4 regions of the Streptomyces sp. NPDC007088 genome follow, and region 3 is predicted to be linked to each of the others. Evidence: riboswitches for the same ligand, from Rfam matches in the RefSeq annotation. Region 3 holds a riboswitch; each other region holds the start of a gene.
What was found. Region 3 has a riboswitch for thiamine pyrophosphate ahead of thiO (glycine oxidase ThiO). Riboswitches for the same ligand answer to the same signal wherever they lie in the genome.
Positions count from the first base shown of each region.

Region 1: it holds a riboswitch for thiamine pyrophosphate, as region 3 does, so the genes downstream of both, ACFYMP_RS20325 (purine-cytosine permease family protein) here and thiO (glycine oxidase ThiO) in region 3, are expected to answer to the same signal.
Region 2: it holds a riboswitch for thiamine pyrophosphate, as region 3 does, so the genes downstream of both, ACFYMP_RS25745 (thiamine ABC transporter substrate binding subunit) here and thiO (glycine oxidase ThiO) in region 3, are expected to answer to the same signal.
Region 4: it holds a riboswitch for thiamine pyrophosphate, as region 3 does, so the genes downstream of both, thiC (phosphomethylpyrimidine synthase ThiC) here and thiO (glycine oxidase ThiO) in region 3, are expected to answer to the same signal.

Region 1 is NZ_JBIAFO010000012.1:70,376-75,699, reverse strand. Features, by position in the region: gene thiE (thiamine phosphate synthase) at 1-116, opposite strand, end outside; gene thiM (hydroxyethylthiazole kinase) at 113-925, opposite strand; gene ACFYMP_RS20325 (purine-cytosine permease family protein) at 956-2,377, opposite strand; TPP riboswitch at 2,369-2,463, opposite strand; gene ACFYMP_RS20320 (glutamate--cysteine ligase) at 2,961-4,061, shown strand; gene ACFYMP_RS20315 (M4 family metallopeptidase) at 4,227-5,324, opposite strand, start outside.
Region 2 is NZ_JBIAFO010000019.1:52,700-58,023, forward strand. Features, by position in the region: gene frr (ribosome recycling factor) at 1-34, shown strand, start outside; gene ACFYMP_RS25735 (phosphatidate cytidylyltransferase) at 34-1,176, shown strand; gene rlmN (23S rRNA (adenine(2503)-C(2))-methyltransferase RlmN) at 1,352-2,464, shown strand; TPP riboswitch at 2,567-2,694, shown strand; gene ACFYMP_RS25745 (thiamine ABC transporter substrate binding subunit) at 2,777-3,865, shown strand; gene ACFYMP_RS25750 (ABC transporter permease) at 4,099-5,324, shown strand, end outside.
Region 3 is NZ_JBIAFO010000001.1:313,727-319,050, forward strand. Features, by position in the region: gene thiE (thiamine phosphate synthase) at 62-742, opposite strand; gene ACFYMP_RS01375 (Rv2175c family DNA-binding protein) at 859-1,224, opposite strand; gene ACFYMP_RS01380 (NAD(P)/FAD-dependent oxidoreductase) at 1,306-2,469, opposite strand; TPP riboswitch at 2,654-2,766, shown strand; gene thiO (glycine oxidase ThiO) at 2,764-3,996, shown strand; gene thiS (sulfur carrier protein ThiS) at 3,993-4,217, shown strand; gene ACFYMP_RS01395 (thiazole synthase) at 4,222-5,016, shown strand; gene pknB (Stk1 family PASTA domain-containing Ser/Thr kinase) at 5,140-5,324, shown strand, end outside.
Region 4 is NZ_JBIAFO010000016.1:42,085-47,408, forward strand. Features, by position in the region: gene thiC (phosphomethylpyrimidine synthase ThiC) at 219-2,057, opposite strand; TPP riboswitch at 2,050-2,198, opposite strand; gene ACFYMP_RS23545 (YibE/F family protein) at 2,271-3,674, shown strand; gene ACFYMP_RS23550 (SsgA family sporulation/cell division regulator) at 3,841-4,296, opposite strand; gene ACFYMP_RS23555 (DUF5326 family protein) at 5,171-5,324, opposite strand, start outside.

The DNA of each region.
Region 1 (5,324 bases), on a different contig from region 3:
GTCGCGGCGACGCTCCGGCCTCGCGCCGCGCACTGCGCAGCGTCCGTCACGAGGTACACCGAGAGGTCCACCGGCGGCCGCCCCACCGCGCCCGCGCTCTCCTCGGGCCCGGTCACGACAGCCGCGCCCGCCGGTCGAGGTCCGCCCCGGTCAGCCCCGCGAGGGCGTCGAGGAAGGACACCGCGAAGGAGCCCGGCCCCGCCGACCGGGGCACCGCGAGCTCGGCGGCCACCGTGTACGCGGCGACCGCCGCGACCGTCGTGGCGAAACGGTCCCCGTCCACCGACGCGTACGCGGCCAGCACCGCGCCGAGCGCGCAGCCGCCCCCGGTCACCCGGGTCAGCAGCGGGTCGCCGTTGGCCACCCGGGCGGTGCGCTCCCCGTCGGTGACGAGGTCCACCGGCCCGGACACCGCGACGACGGCGCCCGAGGAAAGGGCCAGTTCACGGGCCGCTTCCGCCGCCGCCTCGACGTCCTGCGCCGCGTCCACGCCGCGCCCGCCGCCGCCCGCGCCGGCCAGCGCCATGATCTCCGAGGCGTTGCCCCGCACCACGGCCGGCCCCAGGGCCAGCAACTCGTGCGCGAGCGCCGTACGCACCGGCAGGGCGCCGATCGCGACCGGGTCCAGGACCCACGGCGTCCCCGCCTCGCCCGCCGCCCGTGCCGCCTCGGTCATCGCGGTGCGCTGCTCCGCGTGCACCGTGCCGAGATTGACGAGGACCCCGGAGGCGACCCGCGCGAAGGCCCCCGCCTCCACCGGGATGTCCACCATCGCGGGCGCCGCGCCGAGCGCCAGCAGCGCGTTGGCGGTGAAGTTGGTGACGACCGTGTTGGTCAGGCACTGCACGAGCGGTTCCCGGGCGCGTACCCGGTCGAGGGCCGCGCGGCTGAAGGGGAGCAGGTCGGAGCGGTTCGCGGAAGGCATGGGGTCTCTCCGGTCGTTCGGTGGTCCGGGCTACGCACCACCGCGGCGGCGCGAACGCAGCCGTAGCGGTACGTAGGCGAGCAGGGCGACGAGGAAGGCCACGTAGTACGCGAGGTCCGCGCCGTGCAGCGCCTCGGCGACGGGGCCGACGTACAGCGAGGTGTTCATGAAGGGGACGGCGGCGGCGAAGGCCACGAGGAAGGCCAGCGGGGCGGGCCACCAGGGTTGCGGACGCGCCGCCTCGGCCGACAGGTCCACCGGGGCGCCGCCGCGCTCCCGCGCCCGCACGAGCCAGTCGACGGCCACGACGGCGACGAAGCCGGGAATCCAGTACCCGACGAACAGCAGGACGTTCTGGAAGCGGGCCGCCGTGTCCGCCGCGTGCATCCACAGCACCAGCGGGAAACCGAGCGCCGCCGCGAGGACCGCCGCGAACGGGCGGGGCACACGCACCCCCACCGTCTGGAGCGCGAGCGAACCGCTGTAGTCGTTCATCGCGTTGCTGCACAGCGCGGCGAGCGCCACCGCGAGCAGCCCGAAAGCGCTCAGCGCGCCGCCGCCGAGCAGTTCGTCCACGCCCTTCGCGGTCTGGTCGGTGAACACCGAGGCACCCCACAGCCCGAGCGACTGCACCGCGACGAAGGACAGCCCGATTCCGAGCAGCGTGTACCAGAACATGCGCGGCCGGGAGGTCTCGCGCGGAAGGTAGCGGCTGAAGTCGCTCGCGTACGGCGCCCAGGACAGGGACAGGCTCAGCGCGACCGTCGAGGTGAGCACGATCGCGCCGAAGCGGTCCAGCCCGTGCACGCCGCTCGTGGTGACCGGTTCGGCCCCGTCGAGCAGCTTCACCGCGAGCACCGCGAAAGCCACCGCCAGCGCGAAGGACATGACCTTCTGGAGGCGGTGGATCGCCTCGTACCCGAGCGCGCCGACCAGCCCCTGGCCCGCCATCATGACGAGCACCCCGATCCAGAACGGCCAGCCCAGCAGCCGCGCCAGCGCGTCACCGCCGAACAGCCCGATCAGGGCGTCCCAGGCCACCGAGGACAGCCACTGGAGTATCCCGGGCAGGGCGACCGCCTTGCCGAAGGCCAGTGTCGACAAGGGGAGTTGACCGGCTCCGGTCCGGCTGCCCCAGGTCCCGAGCCAGGCCGCCGGCACCGCGCCGAGCAGGGTGCCGAACACGACGGCGGCCAGCGCCGTGGCGAAGTCCAGTCCGAGCACCGCGCCCAGCGTGCCGGTGAACACCCCGGTCATCGTCAGATTGGGCGCGAACCACACGGTGAACAGCCGGCCGGGACCGCCGTAGCGGTGCGACTCGGGGACGGGAGTGATCCCGCGCGCCTCCATCCGCAGATCGCCCGGCGCCGAGGGCATCCGGCCGTCGAAGACGGAGCGTTCCGTGGTGGTGTGCTGTTGCGAGGAGCCGTCGAAGACGTGCGGCAACGACATGAGAGACATCCCTCCGCCAGTACGAGCTGGTTCAGGTTCGACGGGTGTGATCTCAGCCCCCGAGTGGGGCACCCCGTGTCCGGTACGCCGGCAAGGGTAACGCCTGACCCGCCACCGCCGGTGGGACGGGTGGGGCGGCCGGGGCGTCGCGACCACCCGGAACCGGGCTCCCGACCCGCACCGCTACGCGGTTTCCGGTCGTGCGCCCGGTGTCCGGAGGCGAGCGTTCCGTGCGCCGGGGCGCCCGGAATGCGCTCTCGACCACGCGCACGGCGCGCAGGACAGTGGAAGGCACCGTCCGCGCCCTTTGGGCCCCCACCCCTCAAGCCCTGAGGCCCCGGCGGTACGGGGACCCGCCCCAGGCACCGGCACGAGACCGCCGCCCCGCACCGTTCCCGTGTACGCCCGCCCGCACCGTTCCCGTGTACGCCCGCCCGCACCGCCGTCCCGTTCAGCGACCGCAGCACCGCCCGCCGCCCCGGCGCCCGCACGTCCGGGGCCCGTCCACCCGCTCCCCACCCGGAGGACCACGCATGATCAGTGACGAAGTGTTCATGCTCCACCGCGACCCGGGCGGCCCGCGATGAGCGCCCCGGCCGACGCGCCGCCCACCCTGGGGGCCGAGGAGGAGTTCCTCCTCGTGGACCCGGACAGCCTCGTCCCGGTCGAAGGCGCCGCCGACCTCCTCACCGCCCACCGCAGGCTGCACCCCGACGAGGCGGCCACCGCCCCGCAGCGCGAACTGCTCACCAGCATGATCGAGACGACCACCCCGGTCTGCGCGGATCTCGCCTCGCTGGGCGCCGAGACCGCCGCGGCCCGTGCGCGCCTCGTGGAGGCCGCCGAGAAGGCCGGGGCCCGCGTGCTGGCCAACGGCACCTCCCCGCGCCCCGCCCCGCCGCGCCCGGAGAGCGAGGCGCCGCACTACCGCAACGTCGCCGACCTGTACCGGTTGCTGGCCCGGGGGACCGAGACCTGCGGTTGCCACGTCCACGTCGGCGTCGCGGACCGCTCCGCCGCCGTCACCGCGCTCAACCACCTGCGCCCCTGGCTGCCCGTCCTGCTCGCGCTGTCCGCCAACTCGCCGTACGAACACGGCGTCGACACGGGCTTCGCGAGCTGGCGCACGATGGTCCTCTCGCGCTGGCCGACCACCCAGATCCCGCCCTACTTCGAGTCCGCGCAGCACTACGACGTGACGTACGCGACGCTCTACGGCACCGGGGTGCTGCCCGTCCGCGCGACCAACGCCTACTGGCTGGCCCGGCCCTCCTCGCACGTGCCGACCCTGGAGATCCGGGTCGCCGACGTCATGCCGACCGTCGAGGAGGTCGTCCTCCAGGCGGGCCTCAGCCGCGCCCTGGTGACGACCGCCCTGCGGGCCGACGCCGCCGGGGCGCGGGCGCCCCGGGTCCCCGACCACGAGGTGGCGGCCTCCCTGTGGACCGCCGCCCGCTACGGCCTGGGCGGACCGCTGGTCCACCCGGTGAGCGGCACCCCCGTCCCCGCCGCCGAAGCGGTGCGCGCCCTGCTCGACCACGTGGGCGCCGCCCTGGAGTCGGCGGGCGACCGGGAGCGGGTCACGGCGACGGCCGAGGACCTGCTCACCCGGGGCAGCCCCGCCGAACGGCAGCGCGCGGTCACCAAGGAACCGGGCGAGATCGGGGAACTCGGCCTGCTGTGAGCCGGGCACGCGCGCCGGCTCCCGCCGCCGGCTGCGCTACGAGGGCTCCCGCCGCCGCCTCCCGCGCGGCGGTCCGCGCCCCGGCGGGCGCACGGCGAGGCCGCCCCCGCCCGCGGCACTCGCCGCGGGCGGGGGCGGCCTCGTGGGGCTCGCCGCGCTGAGGGTTTACGGGAAGGTCAGTGACCAGCCGTTGATCGTGCCCTTGTCGCCCGAGTAGACGTCCTGGACCTTGAGCTTCCAGGTGCCGTTCGCCGCGACCGCCGAGGCGTTCACGGTGTACGTGTCGGTGACGTTGTCGGCCGAGTCCGAGGAACTGGAGTTCTTCAGCCGGTAGCTCGTGCCGCTCGGCGCGACCAGATCGACCACGAGGTCACCCCGGTAGGTGTGCGAGATGTCCACCGCCACCTTGAGGTTCGAGGGAGCGTTGCCGGTGCGTCCGGTGACCGCTATCGAGGAGGTGACCGCCGCGCCCGCGTCCGGCACCGCGACCTTCGTGGTGCTGGAGAACACCGTGCCGGTGCCGCCGCCGCCACCGCCGGAGCGGGCCCCGACGTTGATGCCCGCCCAGGCGTCCTGGACGGCCTTGTACTCGGCCGAGGTCGCCCCGTAGAGCGAGGAGGCCGCCGCGAGCGTCCCGGTGCGCGCCGAGGCGTAGTTGGTGGTCGAGGTGAACTGCGTGGTCAGCGCCTTGTACCAGATCTGGAGCGCCTTGTCGCGGCCGATCCCGGTGACCGGGAGCCCGTCGGAGGTCGGCGAGTTGTAGCTGACCCCGTTGACCACCTTCGCGCCGCTGCCCTCGGACAGCAGGTAGAAGAAGTGGTTGGCCGGACCGGAGGAGTAGTGCACGTCCAGCCCGCCGAGGGAGGAGGACCAGTAGTCCTTGGACGCGCCGTCCTTGCTCGGCTTGTCCTGGTAGCGCAGCGGCGTACCGTCGCCGTTGATGTTGATCTTCTCACCGATCAGGTAGTCACCCGGGTCGGTGGCGGTGTTGGAGTAGAACTCCACGCCGGTGCCGAAGATGTCGGACGTGGCCTCGTTCAGGCCCCCGGACTCCCCGCTGTAGTTGAGCCCGGCGGTCTCGGAGGTGACGCCGTGGCTCATCTCGTGCCCGGCCACGTCCAGGGCCGTCAGCGGCGCGGCGTTGCCCGCGCCGTCGCCGTACGTCATGCAGAAGCAGCTGTCGTCCCAGAACGCGTTGACGTAGTTGTTGCCGTAGTGCACCCGCGAGTACGCGGCCACCCCGTCGCCGCGGATACCGCTGCG
Region 2 (5,324 bases), on a different contig from region 3:
CAAGCACAAGGAATCCGAGCTGCTCGAGGTCTGATGAACGACTCTTCCTGGGGCGCGCCGTCCCGCACCGGATACGGCGAGCCGTGGCCCACCCCCGGACAGGGGCCTGTCCAGGGGGTCGCCTCGGCGGGTCCCGTGTACGAAGGGCAGGACGTCCAAGAGACTCGGCCCATGCCCATCGTGCCTGACCTACCCGCGAGCGGCGGAGATCAGGATGACGACCGGGGGACCGCTCGGCTGAGGGGTCCCCTGTTCCGCGACGAACTGCCGCAGGAGCCCATGGAGAGTGAGCCCGGACCCCCGTCGCACCGTGGACCGGACCCGGCGTCCGCTCCCGCGGGGCAGCCCACGCCGCAGAAGAAGAGCGCGGGTCGTGACCTGGGCGCGGCCATAGGGGTCGGTCTCGGTCTCGGCGTGGTTGTCGTCGCCTCGTTGTTCATCGTCAAGGCCGTGTTCGTCGGTGTCATAGCGGTGGCCGTCGTGGTCGGTGTCTGGGAGCTCACCTCGCGGCTGTCGGAGCGCAAGGGCATCAAGGCTCCGCTGATCCCGCTGGCTCTGGGCGGGGCGGCCATGGTCATCGCCGGCTACGCACGGGGCCCCGAGGGCGCGTGGGTGGCGGTGGCGCTGACGGCGCTCGCCGTCCTCGTCTGGCGTATGACGCAGCCCCCGGAGGGCTACCTCAGGGATGTCACGGCCGGTGTGTTCGCCGCGTTCTACGTGCCGTTCCTGGCGACCTTCGTGGCCTTGATGCTCCGGGCGGACGACGGCGCCTGGCGGGTGCTGCTGTTCCTCATTCTGACCGTGGTCAGCGACACCGGCGCCTACGCGGTCGGATGGCGCTTCGGCAGCCATAAGCTCGCGCCCCGTATCAGCCCCGGCAAGACGCGGGAGGGGCTGGTCGGCGCCGTGACCTTCGCCATGGTCGCGGGTGCCCTGGGCATGCAGTTCATGATCGACGACGGGGCGTGGTGGCAGGGACTCCTGCTCGGTCTCGCCGTTGCCGCCAGCGCCACCCTCGGTGACCTGGGCGAGTCCATGATCAAGCGGGATCTCGGGATCAAGGACATGGGCACGCTGCTGCCGGGCCACGGCGGCATCATGGACCGGCTCGACTCGTTGCTCCCCACCGCTCCCGTGGTGTGGCTGCTGCTGGTCCTCTTCGTCGGCTCGGGGTGACGGGGCGCGCGTTACGCTGAAAGGGTCCGCCATTCCTGTGGTGGGCCCTTTTTCGTGTTCGCGGCCCGGGGCCGCCCCCCCGTACGGGGGGGCGGCCTGCTGCCTCGTCCCCCGTCCCCGAGGCGTCCGGCACCCTTCACGGCGTGCAGTGCGCCGCACTGAGGAGTTTCCGCCCATGGCCCCGCCCGTCCCGGGAGAGCTCACCTTCGTCGCGCCGCGCGGAGCCAAGAAGCCGCCCCGTCACCTGGCCGACCTCACCCCCGCGCAGCGCAAGGAGGCGGTCGCCGACATCGGCGAGAAGCCGTTCCGCGCGAAGCAGCTCTCCCAGCACTACTTCGCCCGCTACGCCCACGACCCGCAGCAGTGGACGGACATCCCGGCCGCCGCGCGGGGAAAGCTCCAGGAAGCGCTGCTGCCGGAACTGATGTCGGTCGTCCGGCACATTTCCTGCGACGACGACACCACGCGCAAGACGCTGTGGAAGCTCTTCGACGGGACTCTGGTGGAGTCAGTGCTGATGCGGTACCCCGACCGCGTCACCATGTGCATCTCCTCGCAGGCCGGCTGCGGCATGAACTGCCCGTTCTGCGCGACGGGGCAGGCCGGTCTCGACCGCAACCTCTCGACCGCCGAGATCGTCCACCAGATCGTCGACGGCATGCGCGCCCTGCGTGACGGAGAGATCCCCGGGGGCGTCGCCCGCCTGTCGAACATCGTCTTCATGGGGATGGGCGAGCCGCTAGCCAACTACAACCGTGTGGTCGGCGCCATCCGCCGTCTCACCGACCCGGAGCCCGACGGCCTCGGGCTGTCGCAGCGGGGCATCACCGTGTCCACTGTGGGCCTCGTCCCGGCCATGCACCGGTTCGCCGACGAGGGCTTCAAGTGCCGGCTCGCCGTGTCGCTGCACGCCCCCGACGACGAGCTGCGCGACACTCTCGTCCCCGTCAACACGCGCTGGAAGGTGCGGGAGGTGCTGGACGCCGCGTGGGAGTACGCGGAGAAGTCCGGTCGGCGAGTGTCCATCGAGTACGCGCTCATCCGCGACATCAACGATCAGGCGTGGCGCGGGGACCTCCTGGGCCGTCTCCTCAAGAACAAGCGCGTCCACGTCAACCTGATCCCGCTCAACCCCACACCGGGTTCCAAGTGGACGGCCTCGCGCCCCGAGGACGAGCGAGCCTTCGTGGAGGCCATCGCCGCCCACGGCGTGCCCGTGACGGTGCGCGACACGAGGGGGCAGGAGATCGACGGGGCGTGCGGTCAGCTCGCGGCCGCCGAGCGGTGACCTGAGGCTCCGCACTCCCTCAGAGGTAGGGTGTCCGCGTACATTCGTTCCGTACTCGGCCGCCCGAGCGGCACCGTGAGTACGACACGGAGACAACTTCACACATTCCGACAGGGGAGCGCCACAGCGCTGAGAGTGCGGCACCACGTCCCGTCACGGGGCGTCCAGGTCGCAGACCCTCTGAACCTCGCCCGGGTCATTCCGGGTAGGAAGTTCGGTCATCACTCATGCTGTTGCGCCATGCCCGCCTTCCGGACGGAAGGCGGGCATGGCCGCGTCTTCTCCTGGCCATCCAGGAGGAATCCAGTGCGCATCACGATCACGAAGAGGATCGCCGCGGGCATCGCGGCCACGGGGCTCGGCGCCCTTGCCCTCGCCGGCTGCGGCTCGGACGGGTCAAGCGGCGACGGCAAGGCGAAGGACAAGACCGTCACGCTGGTCACGCACGACTCCTTCGCCGCGTCCAAGAGCGTCCTCAAGGCCTTCCAGCAGAAGACCGGCTACAAGGTGAAGGTCCTCAAGAGCGGCGACGCCGGCCAGGCCGTGAACCAGGCGGTGCTCACCAAGGGCAACCCGCAGGGCGACGTCTTCTTCGGCGTCGACAACACGCTGCTCTCCCGCGCCCTCGACAACGGGCTCTTCCAGCCCTACGAGGCCAAGGGACTGGCCCGGGTGGGGGCCGATGTCCAGCTGGACGGGGCGAAACACCGCGTGACGCCGGTAGACACCGGAGACATCTGCGTGAACTACGACAAGAAGTACTTCGCGCAAAAGAAGCTCGCCCCGCCCCGTGGCTTCGCCGACCTCGCGAAGCCGCAGTACAAGAACCTCCTGGTCACCGAGAACGCCGCGACGTCCTCGCCGGGCCTCGGTTTCCTGCTCGGTACGGCGTCGCAGTACGGCGACGACGGATGGCAGGGGTACTGGCGCAAGCTGAAGTCGAACGGTGTCAAGGTCGTCGACAGCTGGGAGCAGGCGTACAACGAGGAGTTCTCCGGTTCCGCCGGAGGCAGGAAGGCCGGTGGCGATCGTCCTCTGGTCGTCTCCTACGCCTCCAGCCCGCCCGTAGAGGTGCTGTACGCAGACCCCCGGCCGAAGCACGCCCCCACCGGCGTCGCGTCGGGGACCTGCTTCCGGCAGATCGAGTTCGCGGGGCTCCTCGACGGCGCGGCGAACGAGAAGGGCGGCAAGGCCCTGATCGACTTCCTGATCAGTGACAAGTTCCAGGCGGACATGCCGCTCACGATGTTCGTGAACCCCGTGGTGGCGGGCACCGAACTGCCGGAGTTGTTCTCCAAGTACGACGGGACGGCGCAGGACGCTCACACCGTCGCGCCCGAGAAGATCGCCGAACACCGTGAGGCGTGGATCAAGTCGTGGACCTCACTCGTCGTCAAGTGACGGGCTGGGCGGGTTCCGGACGTACGGAGGCGGACGCGGCGCGCTCAGACGGTGCGGAGCCCGGCTCCGAGTCCGGGCAGCAGGCCATTCCGCCCACGCCGTCACCCGCCTCGTCCGGGGCCCCGTCGCCGTACGGTCGGGCGCCGTCGGGGGCCCCGTCTCGGCGGCAGCGTCCGGGCGGCGTCGAGGTGCGGCGTGCCCGTCTTCGCGACGCCGCGGCGCGGCTCGGGCTGATGGCCGTACCCGTCGCGTTCTTCGCGCTGTTCTTCGCCTATCCGGTGGCAGCCATCGTCGGCCGTGGTCTGAAGACCCCTGCGGGATGGCAGGTCGGGAAGATCTTCGGCGTGCTGGGGCAGAGCGATGTCCAGGACGTCCTGTGGTTCACGACCTGGCAGGCCTTGGCGTCGACGGCGCTGACCCTGGTGGTGGCGCTGCCCGGTGCCTACGTCTTCGCCCGCTTCGAGTTCCCTGGCAAGGAGTTGCTGAGAGCGGTGGTGACCGTCCCCTTCGTGCTGCCCACCGTCGTCGTCGGCACGGCCTTCCTCGCGCTCCTCGGGCGGGGCGGTCTCACCGACGAACTGTGGGGGATCAGGCTGGACACCACGGTCTGGGCGATCCTCCTGGCGCACGTCTTCTTCAACTACGCCGTGGTCGTGCGCACCGTAGGGGGGCTTTGGGCGCAACTGGATCCGAGGCAGGAGGAGGCGGCACGTACCCTCGGCGCTTCGCGCTGGGCGGCGTTCCGCACCGTGACCCTGCCGGCTCTCGCTCCGGTCGTGGCCGCGGCGGCTCTCATGGTCTTCCTGTTCACCTTCACCTCGTTCGGAATCGTCCAGATCCTGGGCGGGCCGGCGTACTCGACCCTGGAAGTGGAGATCTACCGGCAGACGGCGCAGCTACTGGACCTGCCCACCGCCGCCGTGCTGACGCTTGTCCAGTTCGCCGCCGTCGTAGCCATTCTGGTGGCCCACGCGTGGACCGTCCGGCGCACCGAGAGCAGCCTGAAGCTTGTCGACGCCGCCACTGGCACGCGGCGCCCCCGGGGCACGGCGCAATGGGCGCTCCTGGGAGGGGTACTGGCCTCCGTCGCCCTCCTCCTCGTTCTGCCCCTGGCGGTCCTGGTCCGACGAGCCTTCGACGGTCCGGAGGGTTTCGGCCTCGGCTACTTTCGTGCGCTGGCCTCGTCGGACGGCGGACTCTTCCTGGTGGCCCCCCTCGCGGCGGTCGGCAACTCGCTGCGCTACGCCGCCGTGGCGACGCTGATCGCTTTGGTTGTGGGCGGGCTGGCGGCTGCCGCGCTGAGCCGCCCGACCCGCGGGAGGAGCAACTCTCTCGTCGACGCCCTGGTGCGCGGATTCGACGGGTTGCTCATGCTGCCGCTCGGCGTCTCGGCAGTGACCGTCGGATTCGGGTTCTTGATCTCGCTCGACAAGCCTCCGCTGGACCTACGCGCCTCGTG
Region 3 (5,324 bases):
ACGAAAACCCCGGAGCCTCAGTTCCCCGTGGCCCCGGTCCGGCGGCCCCGCCCCTCCGCTCTCAGATCTCCCGGTCCCCGTTCTCGCGCAGTCGCCGCGCGAGGTGGGCGGCGGCGGCTCCCGGGTCCTCGGCCTCGGTCAGGGCCCGGACCACGACGACGCGGCGCGCGCCGGCGGCCAGCACCTCGTCGAGGTTGTCCGCGTCGATGCCGCCGATCGCGAACCAGGGCCGGGTGGTGCCGAGCGAGGCGGCGTACCGCACGAGGGAGAGCCCGGGGGCGGGGCGGCCCGGCTTGGTGGGGGTGGGCCAGCAGGGCCCGGTGCAGAAGTAGTCCGTCCCGTCCTGGACGGCCGCCGCGGCGGCCTCCGCCTCGGAGTGGGTGGAGCGGCCGATCAGCGTGCCGGGCCCGAGGATCGCGCGGGCGGCGTCCACCGGGAGGTCGTCCTGGCCCAGGTGCAGGACCGGTGCGCCGGCGGCGTGCGCGACATCGGCCCGGTCGTTGACCGCGAGGAGGGCGCCGTGCCTGCGGCACGCGTCGGCGAAGACCTCCAGGGCCCGCAGTTCCTGGGCGGCCTCCAGGTTCTTGTCCCGCAACTGGACGATGTCCACGCCGCCGGCGAGCACGGCGTCGAGGAAGGCGGGCAGATCGCCCTGCCGTTCGCGCGCGTCGACGCACAGGTAGAGACGGGCGTCGGCGAGAGCCCGCCGGGCGGCTGCGGCGGTGTCGGACTGCGCGGTCATGGGACGGTCCCCCCGGGGAAACGGTGGGCCGGGCGGTCCGGTTCACCCGGCCCGCCCGGCCCCGTGTGCGGCGTGAGAGGCGGCGGCACACCACCGCCGTCAGCTGTCGGTACGGCTCAGACGGCGAGCGCCTGGGCCCGGCGCTTCACCTCCGTGCCGCGATTCTCGCTCAGTGCCTGGGCGGGGGTGCCCGGCAGGGTCGGGTCGGGGGTGAACATCCACTCCAGGATCTCCACGTCGTCGAAGCCGTCGTCGCGCAGCACCGTGAGCAGTCCGGTGAGGCCCTTCACGGTGTGGTCGCCGTCGAGGAGCGCGGCGGGCACGTGCAGGGCGCGGTTCTCCCCGCGGCGTACGGCGATGAGCTGGCCTTCCTTCACCAGTTGCCGCACCCGGGTCACCTCGACGCCGAATCGTTCGGCGATGTCGGGAAGGGTGAGCCACTCGCTGACGAGCGCTTCGGTCTTGGCATCAATCTCGGTCACGGGGACAAGCGTGCCATCCCGGACCGACAGGCGGTAGCCGGGAGGGCGCCAGGAGGGACGGCGGCGGCGGAAAGGGCCTGGTCAGCGGGTGGCGGCCTTGAGCGGGCGGGCCGGGTCGGCGAGCGCCCCGGGGTCCATCGCCGCGCCGGCCGCGATGAGCTTGCGGCCCTGGGCGAGGTCGCGGGGGCGGCCCACGGCGAGGACCGCGACGAGCCGTTCCTCGCGCAGCCAGCACACCGCGTACGCGGTGGTGGCGGGGTCGCCGCGCCACACCGTGGTGTCGGCCTGTTCGTGGTGTCCGGCGTACTGCACGAAGTGCCCGAACTGCTCGGACCAGAAGTACGGGACGGGGTCGTAGGGGCCGGCCTCCTCGCCCGCGATGCCGGCGGCCACCGTGTGCGGCCCCTGGAGGGCGTTGTCCCAGTGGTGGACGAGGAGGCGGCGCCCGTAGCGGCGGGAGGGGAAGGAGGCGCAGTCCCCGACCGCGTACACCCCGGGCAGGGAGGTGCGCAGGTGCTCGTCGGCGAGGACGGAGCCGTCGGGGGCGAGGTCGACGCCGGAGCCGGCGAGCCAGCCGGTCGCGGGGCGGGCCCCGACACCGACGACGACGGCGTCGGCGGGCAGGCGTTCGCCGTCCTCCAGGACCACCGCTCCGTCCTCGACCGCCGCGACGCGGGCGCCGGTGCGCAGGACGGCTCCGGCCCGCGCGTACCAGTCGGCCATCGGGGCGGCGACCTCGGCGGGCAGGGCACCGGCGAGCGGGCGTCCCGCCGCCTCGACGACGGTCACGGCGCAGCCCGCCTCGCGTGCGGCGGTGGTGAACTCGGCGCCGATCCAGCCGGCGCCGACCACGACGACGGTGTGCCGGGCCGCCAGCACCTGGCGCAGGCGGTGCACGTCGTCGAGGGTGCGCAGCTCGTGCACGTCGGGCAGGTCCGCGGTGCCGGGCAGCCGTACCGGCTGCGCGCCGGTGGCGAGGACGAGGGTGTCGTAGGCGAGCGGACCGTCCGGGGTGTCGATCTCCTGGTCGGCGGCGCGCAGGGCGAGGACCTGCACGCCCAGGCGCAGTTCGACACCGAGGGCCTCGAAGTCGACGTCGAACGCGGAGTCCTCGGCGGTGCCGAGCAGGACGGCCTTGGACAGCGGCGGGCGGTCGTAGGGGGCGTGCGCCTCGGCGCCCAGGAGCAGAATCCGCCCGGCGTATCCCTGTTCGCGCAGGGCCACGGCGGTCCGCACCCCGGCCATGCCCGCTCCGACGATCACCGTGCGTCTGTCCGCCTCGTTCTGCCTCTGCTCGCTCACCCGGTCACTGTAGGACGGGCCCCGGGGCCGGGGACGAGCGGTGGGCGGGAGATCTCCCCCACAGCCCGCGGCGCCGGTCCCGGCCCGGTGCGGGCTTACGGCGGGCTCGGCGGCGGGTCTAGGGTGACGGGGACACCACGGGAGCCCGGCCGACCGGGCTGAGAGGGAGGCTGGCGCGGCCTCCGACCGTCCGAACCTGATCCGGGTCATTCCGGCGAAGGGAGGGGCATCGTGCCCATGCCTCCACCGTCCACCGCCCCCGCTCCGTCCTGGGCGCGGTCCTCCGGGGCGCCGGCGGACGTGCTCGTCGTCGGCGGCGGGATCATCGGCCTCGTCACGGCCTGGCGCGCGGCGCGCGGCGGGCTGCGGGTGACGGTGGCCGACCCCTGGCCCGGGGGCGGTGCGGCCCAGGTAGCGGCGGGGATGCTCGCGGCCGTCACCGAACTGCACTACGGCGAGGAGACGCTGCTCGCGCTGAACCTCGCCTCGGCGCGCCGGTATCCCGCCTTCGTGGCGGAGCTGACCGAGGCGAGCGGGCAGGATCTCGGCTACCGGGAGTGCGGGACGCTCGCGGTCGCGCTGGACGGCGACGACCGCGCCGAGCTGCGCGAGCTGCACGCGCTGCACGAGCGGTGCGGGCTCGACTCGCAGTGGCTGAGCGGGCGGGAGTGCCGCCGTCTCGAACCGATGCTCGCCCCGGGGGTGCGCGGCGGGCTGCGGGTCGCGGGCGACCACCAGATCGACCCGCGCCGGCTCTCCTCGGCGCTCCTGGTCGCGTGCGCGCGCGCCGGAGTCGCCTTCCGCCGGGAGCGCGCCGCCCGGCTGCTCGTCGAGGACGGGCGGGCGCGTGGCGTCCTCCTGGCCGGCGGCGGGGAGCTGACGGCGCGGCAGACGGTGCTCGCGGCGGGCTGCGAGAGCGGCCGGCTGGACGGGGTGCCGCCCGAGGTCGCCGTACCGGTGCGCCCCGTCAAGGGCCAGGTGCTGCGGCTGACCGTACCGGCCGGGTACGGCCCCTTCCTGAGCCGGACCGTGCGCGCGGTGGTACGCGGCGGCAGCGTCTATCTGGTGCCGCGCGAGAACGGTGAACTCGTGGTCGGCGCGACCAGCGAGGAGCAGGGCTTCGACACGACGGTCACCGCGGGCGGGGTGTACGAACTGCTGCGCGACGCCCACGAGCTGGTGCCCGGACTGACCGAACTGCCGCTGGCCGAGAGCCGCGCCGGTCTGCGCCCGGCCTCCCCCGACAACGCCCCGCTGCTCGGCCCGACCGCGCTGCCCGGACTGCACCTCGCGACCGGGCACTACCGCAACGGGGTCCTGCTCGCCCCGGAGACCGGCGAGGTCATGGCGTACGCCCTCACGCACGGGGAACTCCCGGAGGCGGCCCGCGCCTTCAGTCCCCGCCGTTTCGAGGGGCCCTCGCACAGCCCCGCCCCCCGACCGGCCCTTCCCCAGGAGCTGTCCGCATGACCGCACCCCTCGACCTCGACCTGACCTTGAGGGTCAACGGCGCCGAGCGCACCGTCGCCGCCGGTACGACGCTGGCGGCCCTCGTCGGCGAACTGACCCGGGCCCCGTCCGGGGTGGCGGCCGCCGTCAACGAGAGCGTCGTGCCGCGCGGGCGGTGGGCGAGCACCGCGCTCGCCGAGGGAGACCGCGTCGAGATCCTCACCGCCGTACAGGGAGGCTGACACCGTGGCCGACGATCCACTGCTGCTGGGCGGGGCGACGTACGCCTCGCGGCTCATCATGGGCACCGGAGGGGCACCCAGCCTCGACGTGCTCGAACGCTCGCTGCTCGCCTCGGGCACCGAGCTGACCACCGTCGCGATGCGGCGTCTCGACCCGGGCACGCAGGGCTCGGTGCTCTCGGTGCTGGAGCGGCTCGGCATCCGCGTCCTGCCGAACACGGCCGGCTGCTACACGGCGGGCGAGGCGGTGCTCACCGCCCGGCTGGCCCGCGAGGCGCTGGGCACCGACCTCGTGAAGCTGGAGGTCATCGCCGACGAGCGGACCCTGCTGCCCGATCCGGTGGAGCTGCTGGACGCGGCCGAGATCCTCGTGGACGACGGCTTCACGGTCCTGCCGTACACCAACGACGATCCGGTGCTGGCCCGCAAGTTGCAGGACGTGGGCTGCGCGGCGGTCATGCCGCTGGGCTCGCCGATCGGCTCGGGGCTCGGCATCCGCAATCCGCACAACTTCCAGCTCATCACGGAGCGCGCCACGGTCCCGGTGATCCTGGACGCGGGGGCGGGCACCGCCTCGGACGCGGCCTTCGCGATGGAGCTGGGCTGCTCGGCGGTGATGCTGGCCTCGGCGGTGACGCGGGCGCGCGAGCCGGAACTGATGGCGGCGGCGATGCGGCACGCGGTCGAGGCGGGCCGGCTCGCCCACCGCGCGGGCCGCATCCCGCGCCGCCATCACGCCGAGGCGTCCTCACCCTCGCGGGGGCAGGCCCGGCTGGACCCGGAACGCCCGGCCTTCTGACCCCCTCTCGCGTGACCCGCGGCACACGCGTACGCCCCGCGCCTGTCACAGCTCGGCAGCAGCTCGGTCCCGGGTTCTTCCTGGCGGGCGGGGGCGCGGTCGCCGGCTCGTAGACTCGCCCGCGTGGACACGAGGCCAGTAGACCAGCACGCGCCGCTCGTCGGACATGTCCTGGACGGGCGCTACCGCGTCGACGCGCTGATCGCCCACGGGGGCATGGCGACCGTCTACCGGGCGGTCGATCTGCGACTGGACCGGGTGGTCGCGCTCAAGGTCATGCACCCGTCACTGGCGACCGACGCCTCCTT
Region 4 (5,324 bases), on a different contig from region 3:
CACCTCCTCGTGCCTTCCACCAACCGGACCAGTGGAGACACGGGCCCATCCCGGGTGAGTCCTGACCGAGAAGCGGGGCCGGCATCGAGGGCGAGGCAGCGCCCCACCGTGGTCCCAGGCACGAGGACACGTCAACGCGTCGGGGAGTACAGCAGCGCCGGTGCCCAGAACCCGCGATCGTCAGTCGCGGCGGCAGGAGCCCTGACCGGCTCACGCCCCTACTCCGCCAGCGGCAAGTAGACGCGGCTCCCCAAAGCGGCGAACTCGCGTGACTTCTCCAACATCCCCGCGTCGATCTCGTCCTGACTCAACTCCGCCCGCGTGGAACCCGCTTCGAGGAGGTCCGGGGCGAACTGCTCGGTGATGTCGTGGCTGATCTTCATCGAGCAGAACTTCGGCCCGCACATGGAGCAGAAGTGCGCGGTCTTGGCCGGTTCGGCCGGGAGTGTCTCGTCGTGGTACTCGCGGGCGGTGTCCGGATCGAGGGCCAGGTTGAACTGGTCCTCCCAGCGGAACTCGAAGCGCGCCTCCGACAGGGCGTCGTCCCAGTCCTGGGCCCCGGGATGTCCCTTGGCCACATCGGCGGCGTGGGCGGCGATCTTGTAGGTGATCACCCCGGTCTTCACGTCGTCCCGGTTGGGCAGGCCGAGATGTTCCTTGGGGGTCACGTAGCAGAGCATGGCGGTACCCCACCAGCCGATCATCGCCGCGCCGATACCCGAGGTGATGTGGTCGTAGGCGGGGGCGATGTCCGTGGTCAACGGGCCGAGCGTGTAGAACGGCGCCTCCTCGCAGATCTCCTGCTGGAGGTCGATGTTTTCCTTGATCTTGTGCATCGGCACGTGTCCTGGGCCCTCGATCATCGTCTGGACGCCGTGCCGACGAGCGACCGCGTTCAGCTCACCGAGCGTCCGCAACTCCGCGAACTGAGCCTCGTCGTTGGCGTCCGCGATCGAGCCGGGCCGCAACCCGTCCCCGAGCGAGTACGTCACGTCGTAGGCCGCGAGGATCTCGCACAGCTCCTCGAAGTGCTCGTAGAGAAAGGACTCCTGGTGATGGGCGAGGCACCAGGCGGCCATGATCGAGCCGCCCCGCGAGACGATGCCGGTCTTGCGCCGGGCCGTGAGCGGGACGTAGGGCAGCCGGACACCGGCGTGCACCGTCATGTAGTCCACGCCCTGCTCGGCCTGCTCGATCACCGTGTCCTTGTAGATCTCCCAGCTCAGCTCCTCGGCCTTGCCGTCGACCTTCTCCAGCGCCTGGTAGAGCGGCACCGTGCCGATGGGGACCGGCGAGTTGCGCAGCACCCACTCCCTCGTGGTGTGGATGTTGCGTCCGGTGGAGAGATCCATGACGGTGTCGGCTCCCCAACGGGTCGCCCAGGTCATCTTCTCCACCTCCTCCTCGATCGAGGAGGTCACCGCGGAGTTGCCGATGTTGGCGTTGACCTTCACGAGGAACCGCTTGCCGATGATCATCGGCTCGATCTCGGGGTGGTTGACGTTCGCGGGTAGCACCGCGCGCCCTGCGGCCAGTTCCGCCCGGACGATCTCGGGTTCGAGGTTCTCGCGCAGCGCGACGAACTCCATCTCCGGGGTGATCTCCCCCCGCCTGGCGTAGGCGAGTTGCGTGACGGCGCGTCCGTCCCTGCTCCGGCGCGGCTGCCGGGGGCGCCCGGGAAAGACCGCGTCGAGGTTGCGGAGCCCGCCCCGGGGCGAGGTGTGCTTGAGTCCGTCGTCCTCCGGCCGCACGGGCCGGCCCGCGTACGTCTCGGTGTCGCCGCGGCCCGCGATCCAGTTCTCCCTGAGCGGTGCGAGCCCACGGCGTACGTCGGTCCTCTCGGCCGGGTCGGTGTACGGGCCGGAGGTGTCGTACAAGGTCACTACACGGCCGTTGGTCAGGTGCACGGCCCGCACCGGCACCCGCAGGCCGGGGCGTGAGCCCTCGACGTACGCCTTGTGCCAGCCGATGGTGCGTTCCTCCTGCGGGGACAGCGGCTGCTCGCTCGCCGTCCTCTCCTCCGCGGAGGCAGGGGTGTGCGCGTCCGATGTGGTCATGAGACCTACTCCCTACGCCGGCATTACCCGGTAACAGGTTCGGCGGTCGACGCAGCCTTCCCGTACTTCTCGCCGAGGTCTCGGCCGTACGGAGTTCAGCGCCCTCTCAGCCCGGTGCTCCGAGCTCCCGCGTGTACGTATCGTGGCCTCACGCTAACGCCATCCCGGGCGCGCTGAACAGAGGGCGTGTGCCGTTCTTGCGATGATCGGGCGGTGACGACACCACCCCCTACGGATCTCGGCCACGGTTCCGCCCACGGCCACAGCCACCAGCACGGCCCGGCCACACCTGGCTCAAGGAGACTGCGTACGGTCATCGCCGCCGTGCTCGTACCGTTCACCGCCGCCGTCGTCGTGGGACTCGTGACGCTGTGGCCCGGCGAGCCGCCCGAGCACGGGCGTTCAGGCGTGGGTTTCGACCGGCAGACCGTGGCCGGCAAGGTCGTCGCGGTTACGCACGTCGGATGCAAGGACGGAACCGCGTCGAACGGCGTGGCGGGCTCGGCGACCGGGGCGGCGGAGCCCCGGGGAGACGCGCCGGGGGCGGTACCGGGCAACGGCGGACACGCCGACGGAGTCTGTGAACAGGCGAAAATCGAGGTCACCGAGGGCAAGGACCGCGGGCGGACCTTCAACGAACTGGTCCAGCCCGATTCCCCGCGTCAGCTGCGCGCGGGTCAGGAAGTCGTCCTGGCCTACGCGCCGGACGCGCCCCGGGAACTCCAGTACTCCGTCACCGATGTCGGCCGAAAGCTGCCGATGCTGCTGCTTGCCGGGATCTTCGCGCTGGCGGTCGTCGTCGTCGGCCGGTTGCGGGGGCTCATGGCGCTCGTGGCACTCGCCGTGAGCTTCCTCGTGCTCACCTTCTTCATCCTGCCCGCGGTGTTGCAGGGCTCGAATCCTCTGGTGGTGGCGGTCGTGGGGGCGAGTGCCATCATGTTGCTCGCGCTCTACCTCTGCCACGGGCTGACGGCCCGCACCTCGGTGGCCGTCCTCGGCACCCTGGTGTCACTGCTGCTCATCGGCCTGCTCGGCTCGCTCTTCATCGGGTGGGCGGCGCTGACCGGCAACACCGACGACAACACCGGACTCGTCCACGGTCTCTATCCCGGGATCGACATGAGCGGGCTCCTGCTGGCCGGGGTCATCATCGGTTCACTCGGAGTGCTCGACGACGTGACGGTCACGCAGACCTCGGCCGTATGGGAGCTTCGGCAGGCCGACCCGGCGATAAGCCGTCGCGCTCTGTACCGCGCCGGCATCCGGATCGGGCGGGACCACATCGCCTCGGTGGTCAACACGCTGGTGCTGGCGTACGCGGGGGCTTCCCTGCCGCTGCTCCTGCTGTTCTCGCTGGCGCGGAGCGACGTCGGCACGGTCGCGGGCAGCGAACTGGTGGCCGAGGAGATCGTCCGGACCCTGGTGGGTTCCATCGGCCTGGTGGCCTCCGTGCCGGTCACCACGGCACTGGCCACGCTCGTCGTGTCGGCCGACCGCCCCGGCTCGAAGCCCGAGGACGTCCCGACACCCCCGCCTCTAGCGGCGGTGCCCGGCCCGGACCGCGGCCCACTGCGTGGCGCGGTGCTTGGCGGCGGAGGCCGACGCCGCAAACGCTGAGACGGCCGACGGGAACCCGCGCGCACTGCTCACCTCGGGTACCGGTGTCCCACCCGGCAGCGGGGCCGCAGAAGACCGAGTCCGATGCGGCCCTGGCGACTTGGCGACCTCCAGGGCCCACCCGGCTCTCTCCGGGTCCCCCGAGGTCCGTCGCCGCCCTCCGGAATCAGCCCGCGCTCTGTTCCTCGGCGAGGATCCGGTGCAGGGCGTCGTCCAGGTGACTCTCGAAATCCGCCGAGGCACGCTCCTCGCCCAGCGGAACGAGCCGGTCCGTGCGGTCGAGGAACGCGACGATGGGCGCCATACTCACCCGGAACAGCGCGTGATCGGCTCCGACCTGCAACCGGATGTGCATGTCGGCCGGCGGCTCCGCGTCCATCAACGGGTCGAGCTCGACGGGGGCGACACGCACGTCGCCGTCTCCGCACGGCTCCTCGATACCGTCGCTGAGCAGATCCCTCCCGAAGGTCCAGGAGACCGGAGCGTCCCCCGGGAGATGGAACGTCAGCCGGACGGCGTACGGATCGTCGGCCTCGTACCGAAGCTCGACGGGGATACGGAAGGACAGCTCCTCGGAAACGAGGAAGCTCATCATGACTTCTGCCTGTACGGACTCGCGCATCGCCAACCCCGTCGATTGCCGTCACCTGATCAGGGGCTCAGGCCCCTGACACTCCTGACACATTGCTCGGTGCACCCATCACATCACAGTGAGTGACACCACAGATACTGATTGAGGAACAAACCTGCGGGGAAAACTGTCCGCAACCTACTCGCCGAGCAGGCCGGAACTCCCGCGACCGATCACCGGTATTCCGGCTGCCCCCTGGCAGATCGCGTATGCGCCGCGCCCTAGAGGGGCCGCACGTTCACTCCTTTGCCCCAGCGGGCCGCCGGAGCACCGGAAAAGACCACCGCGTCGGCGGCGGCCCGAACATCGCGGAGCGTGACGCCTGGAACGGACGACGAGCCCCTCGGGGCGCCGTCCGGGAACGGTGCGCGCCACGAAGGGCTCGAAGAGGGCACCCGAACCGGAGAGTTCGGCGAAGGTGCGGTCAACCGTGGCCAAGGGTCACTTCCAGGGCGCGAGTACAGCCTCCCCCGCCATGGGCCGAGGAGGCACAGGAAGCGGCTGCGGAGTCGGGCCCCACGCCGGTGTCCGGACTGTAGCCTCTGGCGCTGTCGGATGGTGGCGGAGCGAGGAAACTTCCCCCGGGTGGGCGAACGGGGCCCCGTGGGCGGGCGCACGGAGCGCCGTCTTCTCGCCCTCTCGGGACGCGGTAGGCACGACTGGCGGGCAGGGCCTCGTGGCGGGGTCGGTCCGGGCGCGGTCGCGGGACCCCGCCGGGGAGCCGGGACCGGTCCCCGGGCGTGCGTGGAGTGGAGTCCCGGGCGCCGGGCGGGCCCGGTCGCGGCCGCCGAGGTGGCGCGTCCCGCGCGGCCGCGCGTCGGACCGCCCGGCCGTGACCCGGTCCGGGCCGCCCTGCCGGACCGGGTCAGTAACGGCCGGAGGAAGAACCCGCGTCCTTGAACTTGCGTACGACGTAGATCAACACGCCCACCACCGCCACGAAGACCAGCACCTTGAACAGCAGTCCGATCACGAAGCTGAGGATCGAGGTGATCAGGCCACCGAAGATCACCAGGGCG